Regions from separate parts of the Pandoraea vervacti genome, predicted to be linked through region 2. Evidence: predicted binding sites of a transcription regulator. Region 2 holds the regulator's gene; each other region holds the start of a gene.
What was found. Region 2 encodes FNR, which switches genes on or off when oxygen is low (the NO sensors DNR and NnrR bind a similar motif). Its sites were predicted from a motif close to TTGATNNNNATCAA; they were not measured.
Positions count from the first base shown of each region.

Region 1 (3,835 bases), 1.5 Mb from region 2:
CGCGGGCGTTGCCGGACGTTTCGCGGGTGCCTTCGGCTTCGGCGCGTCAGGCTGCTTCGTGAACAGACCCGTCACCCAATCCGATGCGCGCGTCCATAGATCGCGATACCAGCGGTGATCGTCCGGCGCCTCGAACCTGACGTTCCCGTCGATGACCTTGGCGCGCAATGCACGCGAGAACACGTCGCCGACGATCGGCAACGCGCTGTGCGCGCCCTGCCCCCAATAATCGCTGCGCAGCGTGATGCGACTGTCGTTGAAACCCACCCAGGCCCCCGCCACCAAGTGTGGCTGCATCAGAATGAACCACCCGTCGGTGTTGTTTTGCGTAGTGCCGGTCTTGCCGGCGACGTCGGCGCGAATCCCGAAACGGGTACGAATCGCATTGCCCGTACCCCGATTGATGACACCGCGCATCGTATCGAGCAGCGTGTAATCGTCGCTCTCCGAGAGCGCGCGCTCGGCACGCGCGGGCGAGAATGTCGCCAGCACTTCGCCGTCGCCATTGGTGATTTGCGTGACCATCGTCGGCTCGCGATACTCGCCCCCGTCTGCAATCGTGCCGTACGCCGCGACCATCTCTTTGAGCGAGACGGGGCTCGTACCCAATGCCAACGATGGCACCGCGTCCAGCTTGCTCTCACGCACGCCCATGGCGCGCGCGAGCCCGACAACGCGCGACGGCCCCACGTCCTGCATCAACTGCGCCGTCACGGTATTGCGCGACTGGGCCAGCGCGTCGCTCAGCTTCATTGGCTTGTTGGTGGGCGGCGTATCGTCGCTGGGGCGCCAGATCTCGCCGCCCGCGAGCGGAATTTCGACCGGCTGATCGATGATCGTGTCGTCGGGCTTACGTCCCTTGATGAACGCGGCACCGTAGACGAAAGGCTTGAACGTCGAACCGGGCTGACGACGCGCCTGCTGCACATGATCGAACGGATCCGTCGTGAAGTCGCGACTGCCGACCCACGCGCGAATCTCGCCCGTTCGCGGATCGATGGCGAAAAAACCGGCCTGAAGGCGCGTCTTCGTCGCCCGCAGATTTTGCATGAATGCCTTGTCCGCCAACAGGCGCTTCATGGCGGCTTCCGGTGCTTCCCCGCCCGCAATCGCGCTGCGGTATTCGGCCGATTCGCGCACGAAAGCCTGCACCAGCGCCGTGCTGTCGCGCCAGCCGCCGCGCGCCGACCAGTTGGCGTCGGCAATGCCTTGCAGTTGGTTCGCCTGACGCGTGAGCGCCTGCGTTGCCATCGTCTGCAAACGCGAGTCGATGGTGGTGTGCACCACCAGACCATCGGAATAAATGTTGTAGCCGTTGCGATCCGCCCAGCCGATGAGCCATTTGCGCAATTGCTGCGCGAAGTGCGGCGCGGGCCCCGGCGCCTCCGTCTGCCGCTCGAAATCGATGCGCAGCGGACGCTTTTGCAACGCCGCGAGCTTCGACGCATCGAGGTCGCCGAACTTGACCATCTGCGCGAGCACGGTATTGCGACGTTGCAGCGCACGCTCAGGATTGATCACCGGGTTGTAGTAGCTATTTCCCTTGAGCATGCCCACGAGCGTCGCGGCTTCGACGACGTCCAACTGGTCCGCAGACTTGTCGAAATATGTGCGCGCCGCCATTTCGATGCCGTAGGCGTTATAGAGAAACGGCACGGTGTTCAGATACGTCTCGAGAATCTCGGCCTTGGTATAGAGCGCCTCGATCTTGAGCGCCGTGATGGCTTCCTTTAGCTTGCGGGTGAGCGTGGGCGCACGACCGATATCGTCGGGATACAGATTGCGCGCAAGCTGTTGGGTAATGGTCGAGCCGCCCTGGCGGTCGCCCGAGAACGTCCGCAGTGCCGCGCCTGCCGTACGCTTCAGGTCGATGCCGTGATGCTCGTAAAAGCGGTGGTCTTCCGTCGACACCAGCGCCTTGACGACGTTCGGCGACACATCCTTGAGCGAGACCCATTCGCGATTGGACGGCCGGAACTCCGCGAGCAGTTTGCCGTCGACAGACAGCACTTGCGCAGGTTGATCGACTTTCGCACGCCGGATATCGCGAATGCCCGGCGTGAACGGAATCAGCACGAGCGTGTAGGCGACAAGCAGACACGGGAGCGCGGCAATGGCGATCAATATCCCGCGGCGCGTGGGATGGCGCAGGTGATACCAGACTCGCATGGCGTAGGGCCGCAGCCGTTGCAACAGACGCAGGCCATGCCGGCCCGCCTGCGCGGTGGCATGCAACAGCGAGGAAAACAGCGACGAAAATAGCGACGAAATCGGGCGCTTCACGATGAGGGACAGCGTGGCAAAGTCCGCATCCTACCAAAACCGGGAGGCGTCACGATCGATGTCAGGCGGTGACCGCCCCCGGCCGACGAAGTCCCGTCGACTGTCGACGCCGTCCACCGCTCGGCGATAGAAAAGCGCGTCACGCATTTCTCACCTTCTCACCTTCCCACCTTCCCACCTTCCCACCTTCTCACCTCGACACGCCGCCGCATGTGGGTTCGCGACAGTTTGTCGCAGGCACCGCGCACGATCTCTCGCGCTTGACGCGCATCAAATGCGCTGCTGCGACCTGCTTCTACCATCGGACGTGCTCATTCACGACTTTGGAAAACATCATGAAGCCCGCCTTCGGCGCCGCGGCCATCGCAGCCGCATTGATTACCGGCGCCGCCTTGTGCAGCGCATCCGCCAACGCACAAAACGCCTCGCAAATGTCCGACAACGCGGCGTCCGACACGCCTCAGACAGCCAGGACCTTCGGCTTCATCAAGGACAGCTCACAGGGCATCTACGCCGGGGACATCCTGGCGCGCGTACGTGCCATCGGCATCATGCCGGACTCTCATGCGAGCGGTAATGTGTTGCCCACGCTCGGTGTCACGGTCAACAACGCCATCGTTCCCGAGCTCGATTTCACGTACATGATTCTGGACAACGTGGGCGTCGAGCTGATTCTCGGGATGTCGCGTCATCAACTGACCTCCCGCCTCGGGCATCTGGGCGGCGTGAACGTGCTGCCGCCCACGTTACTGTTGCAATACCACTTCAACCACGCAGGCAAAATCCGTCCGTACGTGGGTGCGGGTATCAACTACACCCGGTTCTGGAACAGCAATCTCAACGCAGGCGGCACGCCCATCGAGATCAAGAACCACAGCGTCGGTCCGGCACTGCAAGCAGGCGTGGACATTCAGATGACGAAAACTCTGTTCTTCAACGTCGACATCAAGAAAATCTGGATGAAGACGGATACCTCGCTGGCCGGCACGGATCTCGGAACCCTGCACATCGATCCCTTGATCGTCGGTGTCGGCGTGGGTATGAAGTTCTGACGGCCAGGTTCTGACAGTCAAGTTCTGACAGCCGGTAGGGAACGCCACGCGCCGCGTGGGCCGTGGCACAGCTTTCCCTCCTTCGAAAAAAGGGCGATGCGTCAAATTGTCGCGTCATCCCGACATGAGAACGCAAAGCATTTACGCCACGCGACGACAGCACCTACAATGCCTGGTTCCCTGAGGAGCGCCATTATCCGAATACGTCATTAGCATATTCGCCAATGATGCGCCGGCCTCAACCTCCCATTACCCGGTCAAGTCATGCGCAAGCTCCGTCAGCATCGCGTCGCCATCGGGATCGCCTTGCTTGCGATCCTGCTGGCCGCGCTTATGCCGGCGATTGCGCAATGGCGGGCTGCCACGCAGCAGGACCCGTTCGCGGTCTACTGCACCGTGCAAGGCGCGCAAGCCGCGCTCGGTGCGAATACCGCCCCGCGTGCGCAGGCATTGCGCGAACCGGCCCATGACGGCCACAGCGGACACGACGACGCGCAGGC
Region 1 is NZ_CP010897.2:821,774-825,608, reverse strand. Features, by position in the region: gene UC34_RS03715 (penicillin-binding protein 1A) at 1-2,169, opposite strand, end outside; gene UC34_RS03710 (OmpW/AlkL family protein) at 2,619-3,335, shown strand; gene UC34_RS03705 (DUF2946 family protein) at 3,600-3,835, shown strand, end outside.
Region 1: a site for FNR is predicted at 2,544-2,557, ahead of UC34_RS03710 (OmpW/AlkL family protein). Genes of this name have one in related genera too.

Region 2 (3,835 bases):
ATTGACGGACCGGGTCGTCGATTTGCTGGAAGAGGGCGTCGACATGGCGATCCGCGTCGGGGCGTTGCGGGACTCGACGCTCATTGCCCGCAAGCTTGCCGCGAACCGGCGCACGTTGTGTGCGTCGCCGGCCTATCTGGCCGCGCATGGCACGCCCCGACATCCGAGCGACCTGACGCAACATGAATGCCTGACGCTCGGCGAGCAGCGCGATTGGCGGTTTCTCACACCGGGCGGCCCGCTAAGCGTGCGTGTGGCGGGGCGTCTGGTGTCGGACAACGGCGAAGTGCTGCGCGACGCCGTGCTGGCGGGGCTGGGCATTGCACTGAAATCAACGTGGGACGTGGCGGTGCACTTGCAGCGCGGGGAGTTAGTGCCTGTGTTGCAAGCGTACCCGCTGGCCGAGGAAGTCGCGATTTGGGCGGTGTACCCAAGCCGGGCGTTCGTGCCGCCGAAGACCCACGCGCTCATCGAGTTCTTGCAGGCGCGTTTCGGCCCCGTGCCTTATTGGGAAACGCAGTGGCCGGCCAGCGCCGACGGCAGACAAGGCTGACGGGATCGTGCTGCGCTGCAGCCGTCAGTGCAGGCGATGTGTGCGTGTGGGCTGCGAGCCGGTATCGTCGTGGCCGATGGCGGGACTCGAATGATGCAGCACCAGCCGCCAGCCGTCCGCTTCCTTCAGGTACACATTGGTGGTGAGCACGAAAGCGAAACGCGCCTCCGGGTGTGTCTCGACCTGAATTTGCTCCAGCACGTTGTGAACGGCGCAAAGCGGGTTGTGGGCCACCTGAAGGTGACTCACGGTGACCTGCAGCCCGCCTTTGGCGAGGATCTGCCGCCAACTGGCGCGAATGGCCGCAGGGCCGACGTGTCGCGGGCCTGACGGATGAATGCAGACGACCTCTTCGTCTTCGGACCAGACATCCATCAACGTCTCCGTGTCGCCAGCACGCAACGCTTCGTAGAACGCGTGCTCGGCGTCTTCCGGGCTGAGAAATATGGCTGCGGGCATAACGGCGGCCTCCGTCGGGGTCCATCGTTGGAATTCATCGTTCGAGATGCCGGGCAAGCGGATGCCGGGCGGCGAACGCGCCGATTATGGAGGGTTTGCCCGGGCTTGTCGAACGCGAGGCGATTTGGGCATGGCGGGGCAGCCGGGCGGTCGGATCGGGTGATCGAACCGAGTGCTTGGCGCGGACGAGCGACGTTTGATCTGGCGCAAGGCGCTGGTTCAGGCGGGCCGGTAGCTTATGGGTGACGGCAAGGTGTTGCGTCGCGCGGTGGGAATGTCACTTGCGGGGGCTGTGGACGGCGGGCGGGGGAGGGCGGTGAAGGGCGGTGAAGGGCGGGGACGTACCTGATGGCGTGACGGCAGGACGGCGGGAGCCGGGGGCGCTGCGGCACCCCCGGGCGGGCGGATCAGCAGTGATGCACGCCTGCGAGCTCGCGCAGCGCGATGCCGTCGATGATCTTGACGTGGCGCTGACGGATTTCGATCATGCCGTTCTGCGCGAAACGCGAGAACAGACGGCTGACCGTCTCCAGTTTGAGGCCAAGGAAGCTTCCGATTTCTTCGCGGCTCATGCGCAGCACGAATTCGTTGGCGGCGTACCCGCGTGCGGCAAGACGTTCGGACAGATTCAGAAGGAACACGGCCAGACGTTCCTCGGCGCGCATGGTGCCGAGCGCGAGCAATTGCTGGTGCTCGTTGCGGATTTCCTGGCTCATCAGGCGATGCAACTGGCGTTGCAGCGACGGCACCTGACGCGACAACGTTTCCAGTTCGTTGAAGCGGGCAATGCACAATTCGCTGTCTTCGAGCGCGATGGCGGTGCTCGGGTGATGGTTGTCGGCCACGGCGTCCAGGCCGATCAGCTCGCCCTGGAGGTGGAAACCGACGACCTGCTCGCGGCCGTCGGGGGCCGTGACGCAGCTTTTGAGCGACCCGAAGCGAATGCCGTAGACGGCGTTCAGGTCATCGTTGGCGTGATACAGCACCTCGCCCTTCTTGAGGCGGCGGCGCTCGCTTACGAGCGCGTCCAGTCGTTCCAGCTCCGGCTCAGGGATGCCGACGGGCAGGCAGAACTGCCCCAGTGAGCAGGTGGAACAACGAGGCTGGGCAACCGGAATGGGGTTGCCGGGAATGCGACCGATCTCGGTGGTCATGGAGGCCCCTGAAGTTATTTTGAGAGTTTACCATGAGGCGTCGACCCCTCGTTTCGACGGGCGAGACATCAGGGTTTCGACGACGCTTTACGGGCGTCGGTGTTTCAGTAATAATTGCGCACATACCGGACGTCCGTCTCGCCGTACTATCGGCCTGGGCGTTTTTCCCGGAAGGTCGTTCGAAGCATTCTGGTCGCGCCGCCGTCACTACGACCGAACACAATAGGGCGCGCGCTTATGCGAAGCGGTTGTTATCTGCGATCGTTTCTCGTGTTCCAAGCATCCATTTATTCCTGATACCGGGTTGCCAAGCCCCCGGTCTGCTTAGTCGCACATGAATACCCAAGAGGCGAAACTCGTCCTCGAGACCGCGTTGATTTGCGCGCAGGAGCCGCTCAAGGTCGGCGACCTGCGCAAGCTCTTCAATGACGCCGTGTCTGGCGACACGGTGCGCGCGCTGCTCGAGGAAATCCGCGTGCAATGGGACGGCCGAGGTGTGGAATTGGTGGCGTTGGCCACCGGCTGGCGTTTCCAGAGCCGTCCGCGCATGCGTGAATACCTTGACCGCCTGAATCCGGAGAAGCCTCCGAAGTATTCGCGCGCGGTGATGGAGACGCTGGCGATCATTGCGTATCGTCAGCCGGTCACCCGTGGCGATATCGAAGAGATTCGCGGCGTCACCGTGAATACGCAGATCATCAAGCAGCTCGAAGACCGCGGCTGGATCGAGGTGATCGGTCATCGCGACGTGCCGGGACGCCCCGGCCTGTACGCCACGACCAAGGATTTCCTCGACGATCTGGGTCTGCGTGCGCTCGACGCGCTGCCGCCGCTGGAAGATCCGGCGGCACAGGCGCAAATCGATTTGCTGGCGCAGCAGAACATTGAATTCGGCGAGCGTGCCGAGGGCGAGGCAGGTGAGGAGGCGGCGTCGGATGACGCGCCCGTCGCCGATGCCCAAGCGCTTGCCCTGCTGGCGCAAACCCGTGCCGACGACTTGCCGCTTGCGCAAGGATTGCCGGAAGATCAGCGCGCGCCGCTGTCGGGTAGCGAGACGGTGTCCGAAGAGACGCTGCTCGATGCCGTGATGGCCGAGGGTGAGGCTGAGGTTCCGGCGAATGGCGCAGTGATGGCCAACGCAGTGGACGCGCAGGAAGCGACGGCTGATGTGCCCGCCGATATTCCGCCGAAAGCCGTCGATTCGGTGGAACTCGCGGACGCGGGGCACGTCAGTGAGCAGGACGGCGCGCTTGCGCAGGATGGCGTCGAGCGCCTGGACCACGAGGAATTTTCCGAAGTGTCGGCGTCTGAGGTTCCTGTGGGCGACGATTCGCCGCAAGATATGGCGAATTCGGTGAGCGCTGATGGACACGACGCCGAAGTAGAAGACGATGCGACGCACGCGGCAGATCCCGCAGCGTCGCTCACGCAAGAGGTTTCCCCGCGCGCTGTCGACCCGGCAGCGAACGAAGCCGCCGCCGGGCATCCCGTGCCCGGTGCGTCGGACGACGACGAGAACGACGGGGACGACAAGAGTCTCGTCACCGGTACCTGAGGCGTCGGCGCAGTGCGCCGCGCGTATTCACAAGGCCGTTAGCGATAAGAACGAAGTCGCGGCAAGCGTTTGCCGCGCATTCATGGTGCGAACACGGATCAGGGCAGCGAATTC
Region 2 is NZ_CP010897.2:2,321,555-2,325,389, forward strand. Features, by position in the region: gene UC34_RS10520 (LysR family transcriptional regulator) at 1-553, shown strand, start outside; gene UC34_RS10525 (YybH family protein) at 578-1,012, opposite strand; gene fnr (fumarate/nitrate reduction transcriptional regulator Fnr) at 1,420-2,166, opposite strand; gene scpB (SMC-Scp complex subunit ScpB) at 2,501-3,721, shown strand.

Region 3 (3,835 bases), on a different replicon from region 2:
CGGTGACAATGATCCGCTCGCTCAGGCGACGGCAGCTCGGCGTGGACGTCCTCGCCCTGCTGTCGATGAGCGTTGCGCTGCTGTCAGGCGAAGTTCTCGTGGCCGCCATCATCGCGCTGATGCTGGCCAGCGGAGGCGCGCTGGAGCACTTCGCCCAGTCGCGGGCGCACAGGCAAATGACGGCGCTGTTGGCGCGCGCGCCCACGCACGCCACGCGGTTCGAGGACGGCCAATGGCGCCAGGTGGACCTTGATGCCATTCGCGCGGGAGACCGTCTTTTGGTTCGCCCCGGAGACGCCGTGCCCGTCGACGGCACGCTCGTAATGCCAGCCGAGCTCGACGAATCCACATTGACTGGCGAGTCGGCGACGCGACACCGGGCGGTGCCCGACGCGGTGCAAAGCGGTGTATTGAATGCCGGGGCGTCTTTCGAGATGGTGGCACGCGCCAGCGCCGCGAACAGTACCTTCTCAGGCATTGTCCGGATGGTAGGCACCGCGCTGACCGAGCGTAGCGCCCCGGCGCGCATGGCAGACCGCTACGCTGTCGCGTTCGTCGGCTTCACCCTCCTGTTGGCCGGGGCAAGCTGGTGGATGAGCGGTGACGCGCGGCGCGGCCTCTCGGTGCTCGTGGTCGCCACCCCCTGCCCGTTGCTGCTCGCCGTGCCGGTGGCGATCGCCTCCGGCATGTCACGTTGCGCCATGCGCGGCATTCTGATCAAAGAGGGGGGTGCCCTGGAGCGCTTGGCGCAGGCCGACACACTATTGATCGACAAGACCGGCACGCTCACGAGCGGGTGCGCACGACTTGCCGACATGGAATGCGACCCGCGATTTCGCCCCGAGACCGTCCTGGGCCTCGCGGGCTCGCTCGCGCAGGCATCAAGCCACACCAGCGCACGGGCCATTGCCCGGGCGGCCCGCGACCAGGGGATTGCGCTGCAGTCGCCCGACGCCGTCACTGAAACCGCTGGCGCGGGCATTGACGGTCGCATCGGTCAACATGTGCTGTCGATTGGCAGCGCATGTCACGTTCTCGGTTCCGCTGGCGTCCCCGCCTGGAGTAAGGAATTCGCCAAGCGCATCGGATATGACGGCGCATCGCCGGTGTTTGTCGGGGTGGACGGGGCATTGGCCGCGGTGTTGCACCTCGTGGATTCCCCGAGGCCCGAGACACCCCGCGCCCTGCGACTGTTACGCGAAGCCGGCCTCAGGCGGCAAGCCATGTTGACCGGCGATAGTCGAGACGCGGCCGAAGCCATGGGAGCGCTGCTGGGGATTACCGAAGTGCACGCGAGGCTCTCGCCCGCCGAGAAGCTCGCCGCCGTGCGCCGCGCGTGCGCCGATGGTAAGGTCGTGATGGTGGGCGACGGCATTAACGATGCCCCGGCGCTCGCCGTCGCCGATGTCGGCGTCTCTTTGGGGGCGCATGGTGCGGCGGCAAGCGCCGAAGCCGCCGACATCGTCCTGTTGGTCGACCGGCTCGACCGTCTTGTCGTGGCACTTGGTATCGCGCACCGTACGCGGCGTATCGCGCTGCACAGCGTTGCGCTCGGTATCGGCCTGTCGCTCACGGCGATGCTCGCCGCCACGCTCGGCTGGCTCCCTCCGCTTGCGGGCGCTGTGCTACAGGAGGTCATCGACGTCCTGGCCATCGCCAATGCCCTGCGTGCGCTAACAGCGGGCGCCAATGAAGCGGCGCCCCGCCTGCCGAAAAGCGACGCGCAGCGTCTTATCGCCGAGCATGCGGAATTGGCGCCTGTGATGAACCGCGTTCGCACCACGGCCGATGAGCTGGCCCATCTGCGACGAGACCAGGTCAAGTGCGCGTTGCAGGCGCTCCATCAGGCGTTGACCGAACTCGTCGTGCCGCATGAACGCCGCGACGATACCCAACGCTATCCTGACATTGCGCGCCTCCTCGGAGGCGACGACCCGCTGGCGGCGATGAGCGGCATGCATCGCGAGATCTTCCGGATGGTCGCCTTGCTGGGCCGGATCATCGCGGACATGCCGGCAAATGGCCCGAACGCACTCACCATACGGCAACTGCAGCGCCTGCTATACGGACTCGATGCCCTCATGCGTTTGCACTGCGCGCAGGAGGACGAGCTGTACTATGCGTGACGAACGTCGGCAACCGTCGGTTTCGCCGCAGGGTTGTGCGGGATGGCTTGCCGAGGCCTGGCGGACGCGGCAACCGTGGCACGCTTGATTTAATGCAATGCCTGGACTACGGTGGGGCCTATGCTATTCGTAGGAACGGAATGCGGAGCCTCCGGCACGACTGGCGTCGATCATGGAACCCCCTTCATCCTTGTTATCTCCTCAGGACGCTACCGAGCGTTGGCGTCGCATCCTTGTCGCGGTTGATCCACGCGGTGCGTCGCGCCAGGCCGTCGCGTATGCGACACGCTTGTGTTCGGCGTCCACCCACGTGCTGGTACTGGGCTTCTTCGAACATCCTTACGCCTATATGATGCCGCACTCTCGGACTCCGGCGGACGTGCACGCCGCCTTTGACGAGCTGCGGCACGATGAAGCGTCTGTGTTGAGTGACGCGAGCGGCGCGCTGGCGTGCACCGGCGCGAAGATCGAGACGCGGCTGCTCGGTCCGGCGCTCGGAAATCGTGAAATCGCCGCCGCGATCGCGCGGGTTGCGCAGGCATGGCGAGCCGATCTGATCGTTGTGGGCGCCGCACCGGCCCACGGTATCTTTGCGGCGCTGGCGACGAAAGTCTCTGTCGCGCTGTCACGCTATACTCATTGCGCAATTTTGATCGTTCCGGCCCATGCAGGCGAGGCGTGCTCGCATTCCCCGCAGCGCATACTATTTGGCATCGACGGCAGCGATGCCTCCCTTAACGCCTTGCGCGTGGGCATGTGGCTGGCCCCTCCCTACGCCGAACTGCTGGCCTTGTATATTGAGGACCGCGGCGTGGATCTGGCTGATGTACAACAATTCTTGCTTGAGCCGGCGTGTCGGGTTTCTCGAAGCGCGAAGGCGTTGAGGCGGGCAATGGCGCTCCTGTCGAAGCCCGGCAAAAACGTTCGCATCGAAACCCGCGTCTCGCACACGCGGCTGATGGAGGATGTCGCGCAGGCGATTGTCCGGGAGTCGCGGCAATGGGGTGCGGACCTTATCGTCACGGGCGCGCGCGATCGTCACGGGATGTTCGCATGGATCGATGGGCATGAGAACGAACGTCTGGCCCGGGCCGTCGACCGCCCCTTACTCGTCGTTCACGCTCACGGGGACGCGCGCACGCGCCCCTAGCGCCAGACCATTATGATCCGCTGAGCGGGCCGGCGGGGGCGCAGCACTCACTCAACGGTCAAACGGTCCTGCACCGCGCACACCCCCGGCGTGCTCATCGCGGCGCCCCGAACGGCTTCTTTTTCCGCAAGAGAATGAACCGTACCGTTCAGGAGCACCTCACCATTGCCCAGCAGGGCGATTTCCAGATGGCGTGCCTCACGCAGCGCCTGCCGGGAGAGTGCTGCCGCGATGTGCTCGACAATCTCCGCGCGATGCGGGGGGCACTTGACCTTAATGTCGTTGATCACGGCTTTGACGCCGCGCAGCGTGCGAATCGCGCTCTCCGCGTGCAGACGTTGCGTGTACAGCTCGACCTCCCCCGCGAGCGTGACCCAGCCGTCTTCAACCTGAACACGCAGGCTGCCCGCAGGCAGGCCCGCGTGCCACTTTAGAATGGCAAGTACCGCGCGGGCAATGTCGGCGTCGGAATGCTGGCCTTTGGTATCCGGTGACACCTCCAGCGACACAACGATCGCGCGCGCGCCAGCAACGCGTGCGGCAATACGCTCGGCCTCCC
Region 3 is NZ_CP010898.2:55,815-59,649, forward strand. Features, by position in the region: gene UC34_RS24880 (heavy metal translocating P-type ATPase) at 1-2,126, shown strand, start outside; gene UC34_RS24885 (universal stress protein) at 2,299-3,276, shown strand; gene UC34_RS24890 (BON domain-containing protein) at 3,324-3,835, opposite strand, start outside.
Region 3: a site for FNR is predicted at 2,211-2,224, ahead of UC34_RS24885 (universal stress protein). Genes of this name have one in related genera too.

Region 4 (3,835 bases), 2.8 Mb from region 2:
ATGATTCTCGCATTGACCGGGTGCGCTTCGACGTCTTCGGGGCCGGATTCCTCGCGTGGCGTCGATCCGGCTCTTGCTGCAACCCTGAAACAAGGGGTTGCGCTGCCGACCATCGAATCGAACGGTCACACTATCGACGACGAGGTGAAGTCAGGGGTAATCGACGCGTTCAAGAAGCAGGCTGACAAAAACGGTATGCTGGTCTCCGCCAATGGGGTCCCGGTGAAAATTACCGTCGAGGAATACAGCACCCGTTCAGCCGTCGCCCGCGTCATGCTGGGTTTTCTAGCGGGTGGAGACCACATCAAGGCTCGCGTGGATGTGTCGGGCAAGACCTACACCGTGGAAGATACCGCGCGCTCGTCCATCAACGGTATTAGTCTGGTCGCGGAAAACGTCGGCTCCGACGTTGCGAACGGTATCGCCACGCTTGCAGGTGTGACGGTGAATACGATTCAACGTCAACAACCGCCTGTCGGCATGACGACGCGCTGATCGGCACATCGTCGTAAAAAAAGGGGTTACGGAGCGATATCTCTCCGTAACCCCTTGACCTCTTGACCTCTTGACCTCTTAACCTCCAGGCGCTTCGACGCGACTAAAGACCATTAGTCGCACCGATGCCGCACCTCATCAAAACGCCCGACGGAAAATCGCTTCGATTTCCGCCTGTTCGGCGCGGCGCGGGTTCGTGAGGCCACACGCGTCCTGCATCGCGTTCGCCGCAAGCGTGGGCACGTCGGCTTCCTTCGCACCCAGTTCGGCCAGTCCCGACGGAATACCGATATCCTTCGACAACCGGCGGATCGCCGCAATCGCGACCTTTGCGCCTTCCTCGTCGCTCAAGCCCTCGACCTTCTCGCCCATCGCCTGTGCAATGTCCTTCAGGCGTCCGGCACTCGTGCTTGCGTTGAACTCCTCGACATGCGGCAGCAGGACGGCATTGCACACACCGTGCGGCAAGTCATAGAACCCGCCGAGCTGATGCGCCATGGCATGGACGTAACCCAGCGATGCGTTGTTGAACGCCATGCCCGCCAGGAATTGCGCATACGCCATGTTCTCGCGCGCCGTCATGTCGTCGCCATGCGAAACCGCCCGACGCAGGTTCTGCGAGATCAGCGTTACCGCCTTGAGCGCGCACGCATCGGTGATGGGCGTCGCCGCCGTCGACACATACGCTTCGGTGGCGTGCGTGAGGGCGTCCATGCCGGTCGCGGCGGTCAGGCCCTTCGGCATGGCAGCCATGAGTGCCGGATCGTTGACCGACAGCAACGGCGTGACGTTCCGGTCGACGATGGCCATCTTCACATGACGTTTTTCGTCCGTGATGATGCAAAAACGCGTCATTTCGCTCGCGGTGCCGGCCGTCGTGTTGATGGCGACGAGCGGCAATTGCGGCTTCTTCGACTGATCGACGCCTTCGTAATCGGAGATGTGACCGCCGTTGGTCGCACACAAGGCAATGCCCTTCGCGCAGTCATGCGGAGATCCGCCACCGAGGGAAATCACGAAGTCGCAGTCGCTTTGCCTGAGGATTGCGAGGCCCGCTTCGACGTTGGCCACCGTCGGGTTCGGCTTGGCGCCGTCGAACACTACCGATTGAATGTCTTGCTGCGCCAGCAGCCTGGTCACCTTCTCGGCGACACCTGCCTTGGCAAGTCCCGCGTCGGTCACGATCAGCGCGCGGCGGAAATGGTATTGACGCAGGGCGGCAATCGCTTCGTCGAGACTGCCAATGCCCATCATGTTGACGGCGGGGATGAAGAAAGTCGTGCTCATGGTCATGCTCCTTATCTGTTCTGTCGGGGGCGCTCCGCGCGCGCGGGATGCGCAGCAGCGGGGCCTCAGAAACATCTTTTGCATGCATCAAAGACAGCATCGCACTCGCCGTGCGACGCGTCTTTGATCTGCCACAAGGTCTCGCAGGTCTAGAGTAAGGACTCGACAAGCGAGGCGCGTCGGTCTCGCTTGCCGGACGCGCTCGCCTTCTGGCGGCAAGCGCTCAGAAGAAGCCCAGCGGGTTGACGTCGTAGCTCACCAGCAGGTTCTTCGTCTGCTGATAGTGGCCGAGCATCATCTTGTGGGTCTCGCGCCCGATCCCCGACTTTTTGTAGCCGCCGAACGCCGCGTGGGCCGGATAGAGGTGATAGCAGTTGGTCCAGACGCGCCCGGCCTGAATCCCACGGCCCATGCGATAGGCGCGATTGATGTCGCGTGTCCAGACACCAGCCCCCAGGCCGAACTCGGTATCGTTGGCGATGGCGAGCGCTTCGGCTTCATCCTTGAAGGTCGTGACGCCGACCACCGGCCCGAAGATTTCTTCCTGGAACACGCGCATGCTGTTCTCGCCCTTGAGCAGGGTCGGCTGGATGTAATAGCCGGAGGCGAGCGGCCCGTCCAGCATTTCGATGCCACCGCCTGTCAGCACTTGTGCGCCTTCGCGGCGCGCCAGATCGAGGTACGTCAGGATCTTGTCGAACTGCTGTTGCGACGCCTGCGCGCCGACCGCCGTCTCGGTATCGAGCGGGTCGCCGCGCTTGATACGCTCGACACGCTTCATTACCACTTCCATGAACGGCGCGTAGATCGACTCCTGCACGAGCGCGCGTGACGGACACGTGCAAACCTCGCCCTGATTCAGAAAGCCCAACACAAGGCCCTCGGCGGCCTTTTCGATGAACTCGGGCTCGCCGTGCATGATGTCCTCGAAGAAGAGGTTCGGCGACTTGCCGCCCAGTTCGACGGTGCTCGGAATCAGGTTGGCGGCGGCCCGCGTGAGGATGTGATTGCCCACAGGCGTTGATCCCGTGAAGGCGATCTTGGCGATGCGCTTGCTGGTCGCGAGGGCTTCCCCCGCCTCCTTGCCGAAGCCCTGCACGACGTTGAGCACGCCCGGTGGGAGCAGGTCGGCCACGAGTTCGGCGAACAGCGTGATCGACAACGGCGTTTGCTCGGCGGGCTTGAGCACCACGCAATTGCCTGCGGCGAGCGCCGGCGCCAGCTTCCACGCGGCCATCAGCAGCGGGAAGTTCCACGGAATGATCTGGCCGACGACGCCCAGCGGTTCATGGAAGTGATAGGCGGCGGTGTGCTCGTCGATCTCTGCGGCCGTGCCTTCCTGCGCGCGAATGCATCCGGCGAAATAGCGGAAATGGTCGACGGCCAGCGGCAGATCGGCGGCAAGCGTCTCGCGTACGGGTTTGCCGTTGTCCCACGTCTCCGCCACGGCGAAGCGTTCCAGTTGCGATTCGAGACGCTCGGCAATCTGCAGCAGAATGCGCGAACGCGCCTGCACGGAGGTTCTTCCCCACTTGGGCGCTGCGGCATGCGCGGCGTTCAGCGCCAGTTCGATGTCCGCGCCGTTCGAGCGCGGGAATTCACCGATGATCGCGCCGGTGACCGGCGAGGTGTTGATGAAATAGCGTCCCTCGACCGGCGGCACGAACTTGCCGTCGATGAAGTTCTCGTAACGGGATTGCAGGGACAGCAGGGCGCCGGGCGTGCCGGGTGGGGCGTATCGCATGTCGTGTCTCCGGGTATTGTTGTGACGGTGGCGGGTCGTTTGCCAGCCACGCATGAGACACCAAGCAATTCGCGGGCCACCCCGACCGAAACGCGTCGCCATGCGCATTCCCGCCCGATGGGGCAGCGCGTCGTGTACCGGATTCGTGACACGGGTGTCTCACACGATGACACCTTTTGTCTCACGGACGTGACACGATTCGGGTATCGCCAATCGCTTCGCTTCTTCCGATTGACACAGCGCATTGCAAACGATCCCGCCATGGGAGATGCTTCGGGAACGACCACGAGATCAACGAACATCCGGCAC
Region 4 is NZ_CP010897.2:5,111,320-5,115,154, reverse strand. Features, by position in the region: gene UC34_RS22300 (DUF4410 domain-containing protein) at 1-495, shown strand, start outside; gene yiaY (L-threonine dehydrogenase) at 634-1,782, opposite strand; gene exaC (acetaldehyde dehydrogenase ExaC) at 2,006-3,526, opposite strand.
Region 4: a site for FNR is predicted at 1,906-1,919, ahead of yiaY (L-threonine dehydrogenase). Genes of this name have one in related genera too.